2 regions of the Streptomyces sp. NPDC058284 genome follow, and region 2 is predicted to be linked to the other one. Evidence: predicted binding sites of a transcription regulator. Region 2 holds the regulator's gene; the other holds the start of a gene.
The links. Region 2 encodes HspR, which represses chaperone genes until heat shock. Its sites were predicted from a motif close to TTGAGNNNNNNNNNCTCAA; they were not measured.
Positions count from the first base shown of each region.

Region 1 (3,405 bases), on a different contig from region 2:
TGCGAGCCCCCGTCGGCCGGGACCGCCGCCCGTACCGCCACCCGTACCGGCCCCGTCTCCGGCCCCCTCGCCGCGCCGGGCCTCGCTCGCATCCGCGCCCTGCCCAAGGTGTGGCGGCTGCTGCCCACCCCCACCGGTACGCCCTTCACCTTCGGGTACGCCCTCGTGCTCGCCGTCACCTCGATGGTGATGCAGCACGCCGACCCCGACCTCGTCTACTCGCTGCTCCAGGGTTCGAGCACCGATGTCGCGCACCTCGCGCACAGCCCCGCCCTCGTCCTGGTCGCCAGCGCGCTGTGGATCGCGGGCGGCGTCACCTCCCCGTACGCGATCGGGTTCCTGCTCGTCCTCACCGCGCTGGAGCGCCGCATCGGCGGCATCCGCGCCGCCGGGGTCTTCCTCCTCGGCCATGTCGTCGCCACGCTCGTGACCGAGGTCCCGGTCGCCTTCTCGGTCCTCGCGGGGCAGCTGCCGGGCAGCTCGCTGCACCGCCTCGACTACGGCATCAGCTTCGGCGTGGCCGCCAGCGTCGGCGCGCTCGCGGGGCTCCTCTCGCCGTGGCCGCGCTGGGCCGTCCTCGCCGGATTCGGGTGGATGCTGGTCGAGGACCTGATCGAGTTCGCCGACCCCATGACGAACTGGGGCCATCTGCTCGCGCTCCTGATCGGCGTCTCCACCTGGCCGCTGCTCAGGCGAGGGCGGCAGCCGGCCGGGCCGGTGCGTGGCGCGGCGGCCACGGGCCAGGACCGCCGCCGCCCACAACGCCCGCAACGCGCGGAAGCCGGACCGCACAGGGCACGGTGAAGCCGGAGCCCGGCCACACGGCGCCGAGCCGCACCGCGCCGACCGAGCCACACCGCACCGCGCCGCGCTACGCCGCCTCCGCCTCCACGATCGACGCGAACATCTCGGTCGGCAGGATCCGCGTCAGCCGCAGCCCCGCCACCGTGAGCAGCGCCGAGAACTCGTCCTCCGTGCGCTCCTGGCCGTCCACGATCGCCGCCATCGCCACGTCCAGGGTCTTGCCGAGGTGGGGCGCGTTGCCGGCGGGCAGGACGCAGTCGACGATCAGGAGACGGGCGTCCGGCGCCATCGCCGCGCGGCAGTTGCGCAGGATCCGCAGACAGGCGTCGTCGGGCCAGTCGTGCAGGACGTGCTTGAGGACGTAGATGTCGCCGCCCTCGGGGACCTGCGTGAAGAAGTCCCCCGACTCGGCACGCCACCTGCCCCGGACCGCGTCGTCCCCGGCCAGCATGTGCGTGGTCACCGCGGCCGGCTGGTCGAACAGGACGCCCGTCAGGCCGGGGCGCCCGCGCAGGACCGTGCGGAGCAGCCCGCCGCGCCCGCCGCCGACGTCCACCACGATGCCCTTGTCAGGGAAGGGGTACGTCCCGGCGACCACCGCGTCGAACGGACCCGACAGCGACGCCATGCCGCTGTCGAAGAGGTCCCGCAGCGCCGGGTCGTCGGCCAGGTGGTCGAAGAACGGCTTCCCGAAGAGGCGCTCGAAGGACGGTCCTGCCTGACGCACCGTCTCCTCCAGACCCGCCGAGGTCTGCTGGAACGCCGGATCGGTCAGCATCAGGACCGCCGCGTGCAGGGAATTCGGCACGTCCGTGCGCAGGGCGTCGGCGAGCGGGGTGAGGTGGAACGCACCCGTCCCGTCCTCGCGGAAGATGTCGCGCGTGGCGAGGTAGCGCAGGACCCGGCGCAGATGTCCGGCATGCGTGTCGGTGAGTTCGGCCAGCTGCCCCGCAGTGCGCGGGCCTGCCGCGAGCCGGTCGGCGATCCGGCAGCGCGCCGCCGTGCGCAGCGCCGCCGAGAAGAGGTGCCCCAGCGCGTAATCGGCGAGCTGACCGGCCGTGTCCTGCAGGCCGTGGTCGCCGGTCCCGGGTGTGTCCACCATGGATGCCCTCCGTGAGAGTCGGAGTGTCCACGGTCCCAACGGAACGGCCGCAGGGGAACGCCGTCCGGCGGCCATCCCCGGGCCGCGTGACCGGAAATGGGCCCTCGCCGCCCCTCGCCGCGCATTCCGTGTCAGTGGCCGATTCCGGGTGATCGCTCACAGCGAACAAGCCGGGGGAACATCCAGGCGCTCATAACCATTGAGTCGGTATAGCTCAACTTGAATGCCGAAGGGGAGATCATGGCTACTGAGTCCACCACGTCCACGTCGCTCACTCTGCCCGTGCTGCCGCTCGACGACGAGGTCGTCCTGCCCGGCATGGTCGTGCCCTTCGATCTGTCCGACGCGGACGTGCGGGCCGCGGTGGAGGCCGCGCAGGCCGCCGCCCGCTCCGAGGGCGACAGCAAGCCGAAGGTGCTCCTTGTTCCGCGCATCGACGGGACGTACGCCGCGACCGGCGTCCTCGGCACCGTCGAGCAGGTCGGGCGGCTCTCCGACGGCGACCCCGGCGCCCTCATCCGCGGCCGCGACCGCGTGCGGATCGGCGCGGGGACGACCGGCCCCGGCGCGGCCCTCTGGGTCGAGGGGCTGAAGATCGACGACGTCGTGCCCGAGCCCCTGCCCGGGGCCGTCACCGAGCTCGTCAAGGAGTACAAGGCGCTCGCCACCAGCTGGCTGAAGAAGCGCGGCGCCTGGCAGGTCGTCGACCGCGTCACGCAGATCGACGACGTCTCCGCGCTCGCCGACAACTCCGGCTACTCACCGTTCCTGACCACCCAGCAGAAGATCGAGCTCCTGGAGACCGACGACGCGGTCGCCCGCCTCAGGCTCGCCACCGAGCAGCTGCGTGAGCACCTCGCCGAGCAGGACGTCGCCGAGTCCATCGCCAAGGACGTCCAGGAGGGCGTGGACAAGCAGCAGCGCGAGTTCCTGCTGCGGCGCCAGCTCGACGCCGTCCGCAAGGAGCTGCGCGAGCTGAACGGCGACAGCAAGGACTCGGCCGAGGAGTCCGACGACTACCGCGCCCGCGTCGAGGCCGCCGACCTCCCCGAGAAGGTGCGCGAGGCCGCCCTCAAGGAAGTCGACAAGCTGGAGCGCGCCAGCGACCAGTCGCCCGAGGGCTCCTGGATCCGCACCTGGCTGGACACCGTCCTCGAACTGCCCTGGAACGAACGCACCGAGGACCAGTACGACATCAAGGGCGCCCAGCGGATCCTCGACGCCGAGCACTCCGGGCTGCAGGACGTCAAGGAGCGCATCACCGAGTACCTCGCGGTGCGCAAGCGCCGCTCCGAGCGCGGCCTCGGCGTCGTCGGGGGCCGTCGTGGCGGCGCGGTCCTCGCCCTGGTCGGCCCGCCCGGCGTCGGCAAGACCTCGCTGGGCGAGTCCGTCGCGCACGCCATGGGCCGCAAGTTCGTGCGGGTCGCGCTCGGCGGCGTACGCGACGAGGCAGAGATCCGCGGCCACCGGCGTACGTACGTGGGGGCCCTGCCCGGCCG
Region 1 covers NZ_JBHVYE010000003.1:209,029-212,433, forward strand. Annotated here, with positions in the region: gene ACFVYR_RS06930 (rhomboid-like protein) at 1-804, shown strand, start outside; gene ACFVYR_RS06935 (methyltransferase) at 872-1,906, opposite strand; gene lon (endopeptidase La) at 2,147-3,405, shown strand, end outside.
Region 1: lon (endopeptidase La) is a predicted target of HspR. The motif match lies at 2,106-2,124, and genes of this name have one in related genera.

Region 2 (3,405 bases):
GCCGCCGCCCTCGGCAGCGGCAGCCGGGCCCAACTGGGCTATCTCATCGCCCAGTCGGGAATTCTCGAACAGGGAAGAACGACATGACGGGCATGGGAAGCGGACGGAAATAAGACACGTTCGCGGGGCCGTCCATAAGTAGACACTTGAACTACGGCATCCGGACCGGCCCACTCCTCGCCTGCATAGAATCGCGGCGCTTCAACCAGGCAGGAGGGGGACCGAATGGCCACGAAGCACTTACCGCACGCCGTCGACGAACTCTGCCCGGAGGGGCTGGGCGTCTACCGGCGCTCCCTCCGCGAGGGGCGCATTCTGCGCAGTGAGGCCGTAGGCGCTCCCTGCCTGGAGGAGCTGGGGATCCTGGAACCCCACCCCGACGACCCGGAACGGCTGCGCCCCTCCGTCCCCATCGACCCCGCCGTCCTCGACGTGCGGTTCGGCGCCGACGCCTGTTCCGGAACGGGCGACCGCTCCGTCATCGTGCTCGACGGGCTCGACGCGATCAACGCGGCCATCGACCGCGCGATGGGCCGGGTCACGGAGGAATTCCTCGCCGTACAGCCCGGCGGGACGCGACCGCCCGAGACCCTGGCCGAAGTCTTCCCACGGGACCAGGCCCTTCTCACCCGAGGGTGCCGAATGCGCACTCTCTACCAGCACACAACGCGCCATTCCCTGCCCGTGCTGGCCTACTTCGAGCAGCTCACCGGCGACGCCGAGGCCCGGACCCTGCACGAGGTGACCGACCGGCTCTTCGTCTTCGACCGGACCGTGGCGTTCATCCCCGCGAGCCGGGACCGCAGCGTCGCCCTCGAACTGCGCCACCCGGCCCTCGTCGAGTACTTCGCCACGACCTTCTGGCGGCTCTGGGGGCTGGCGACCCCCATGTGGCCGCAGGCCGCCCCCCAGCCGCCCGAGAACGGCATCACCGCCCGCCAGCACGCCATCGCGGGGCTCCTCGTCGAAGGCCTCACCGACGCGGAGGTCGCCGACCGGCTCGGCATGAACATCCGCACCGCCCGCGTCCACATCGCCAAACTGGCCAGCACGCTCGGCAGTCACAGCCGGGCCCAACTCGGCTACCTCATAGGGCAGTCAAAGATCCTGGACCATCACCAGAGATAGGGGCAGGGCCAGGGACAGGGCCAGGGACAGGGCCAGGGACACGGACACGGACACGGGCAGACGCCTCACCCCTCACCCCTCACCCTCACCCCCCACTCCCCGCAACCCACTCCCGCAACAACGCCTCCCGCTCCGCCGCCCGCGGCGACCCGCCCTCGTGGCGACGGCCCCAGTCCGCCATCGCGGTCAGCGTCGTGAGGAGCGAGCCCGCGCCCTCCGTGAGGCGGGACAGGAGCGCGCGGGAGAGGTCGTACTCCGTCTGGGAGTAGCCGATCGCCGCCGCGGTGTACGCCGTCAGTTCCTTGTCGCCGTCGGGGGCCGTCAGGCGCACCGTCATCGTGGGGGCCTCGTCGCCGCCGCCCAGGCCGACCGTGAGGACCAGGTCGACCGCCGCGCCCACATGCCGCCGCAGGGACTTCACCGGGACGTCGTCGACCGTCAGGGCGCGCACGTCCTCCCACGGCCACATGCCGGACTGCCGGTCGCCGAGGGCCAGTACGCCCTCCGGGGACAGCCGCACCCCGGCGGCGAGCCCGGCCGGTTTCGCCCCCACGTACACATCGCCCTCGGCGATCCAGAACAACCCCACCATGGCCATGGTCAGCTCAACTCCCCCGGTAAAACCGTCGGCCCACATCGAACAGGGCCGGGAGGTGGTCACCTCCCGGCCCTGTTTCAGGTTACGGAACCTACTGCTCGGACGTCCGCTTGGGCCGCCACACCACCAGCGCGCTCGCCTGCTGCACGTCCTGGTAGGGGACGAGGTCGCGGCGGTACGAAGCGTGCACCGCCGCCTCACGCTGCTGCATGGCGACGGCGGCGCCCTCCACGGCCGAGGAGAGCTCCGCGACGCGCGACTGGAGCGCGGCGACCTGGTTCTCCAGCTCGATGATCCGCTTGATGCCGGCGAGGTTGATGCCCTCCTCCTGCGACAACTGCTGCACGGTACGCAGCAGCTCGATGTCGCGGGCGGAGTAGCGACGGCCGCGTCCCGGGGTGCGGTCCGGGGAGACCAGGCCCAGGCGGTCGTACTGCCGCAGGGTCTGGGGGTGCAGGCCGCTCAACTGGGCGGCCACCGAGATGACGTAGACCGGCGTCTCATCGGTCAGCTGATACGCCCTGCTCAGTCCGGGCTGTCGACGACGGCCGTCCATCTCATGCTCCCTTCGCGGCCTGGAACAGTTCTGCCCGCGGATCGTCGTCCGCAGTCGCCTTGCGGTAGCTCTCCAGGGCTTCCTTCGCCCCGTCGCTCAACGACGTCGGAACCGCGACCTCCACCGTCACGAGCAGGTCGCCGCGGCTGCCGTCCTTGCGGACCGCTCCCTTGCCGCGGGCCCGCATCGTACGCCCGTTCGGCGTGCCCGCGGGCAGCTTCAGGGTGACGGACGGGCCGCCCAGCGTGGGCACCTTCACCTCGCCGCCCAGCGCCGCCTCCGGATACGTCACCGGCACCGTGACCGTGAGGTTGTCGCCCTTGCGGCCGAAGACCGGGTGGGTGTCGACGTGCACGACCACGTACAGGTCACCGGCCGGGCCGCCGCGCTCACCGGGTGCGCCCTTGCCGCGCAGGCGGATGCGCTGCCCGTCCGAGACACCGGCCGGAATCCGCACCTGCATCGTCCGGGACGACTTGGCGCGGCCACTGCCGCCGCAGACCTCGCAGGGGTCCTGGGCGATCAGCCCACGGCCCTTGCAGTCCATGCACGGATCGGTGAGGGAGAACCCTCCGCCACCGCCCCGCGAGACCTGGCCCGTGCCGACGCAGGTCGGGCACACACGCGGCGTACCGTTCTTGTCGCCGGTGCCGGAACACGCCTTGCAGGGCGCCTGGGAGGACATGCGCAGCGGCACCGTGGCACCGTCCACCGCCTCCGTGAAACTCAGCGTGACCTCGGACTCGATGTCCTGGCCGCGCCTCGGCTGCGTACGCGCACCGGCTCCGGCACCCGCGCCGCCGCGGTTGAACAGGCCCCCGAAGACGTCACCGAGACCGCCCCCGAAGCCGCCGCCGGCCGCTCCACCGCCACCCGGGGCGCCGCCTCCGAAGAGGTCGCCCAGGTCGAAGTTGAACGATCCGCCGCCGCCTCCGGGGCCTTGCCGGAATCCGCCGTTGCCGAAGAGAGCACGCGCTTCGTCGTACTCCTTGCGCTTCTTGGGGTCACCGAGGATGTCGTTCGCCTCGGAGATCTCCTTGAAGCGCTCCTCCGCCTTGGTGTTGCCCTTGTTGGCGTCCGGGTGGTTCTCGCGGGCGAGCTTCCGGTACGCCTTCTTGATCTC
Region 2 covers NZ_JBHVYE010000043.1:27,725-31,129, forward strand. Annotated here, with positions in the region: gene ACFVYR_RS35645 (helix-turn-helix transcriptional regulator) at 1-87, shown strand, start outside; gene ACFVYR_RS35650 (LuxR C-terminal-related transcriptional regulator) at 226-1,128, shown strand; gene ACFVYR_RS35655 (hypothetical protein) at 1,214-1,726, opposite strand; gene ACFVYR_RS35660 (heat shock protein transcriptional repressor HspR) at 1,818-2,282, opposite strand; gene dnaJ (molecular chaperone DnaJ) at 2,284-3,405, opposite strand, start outside.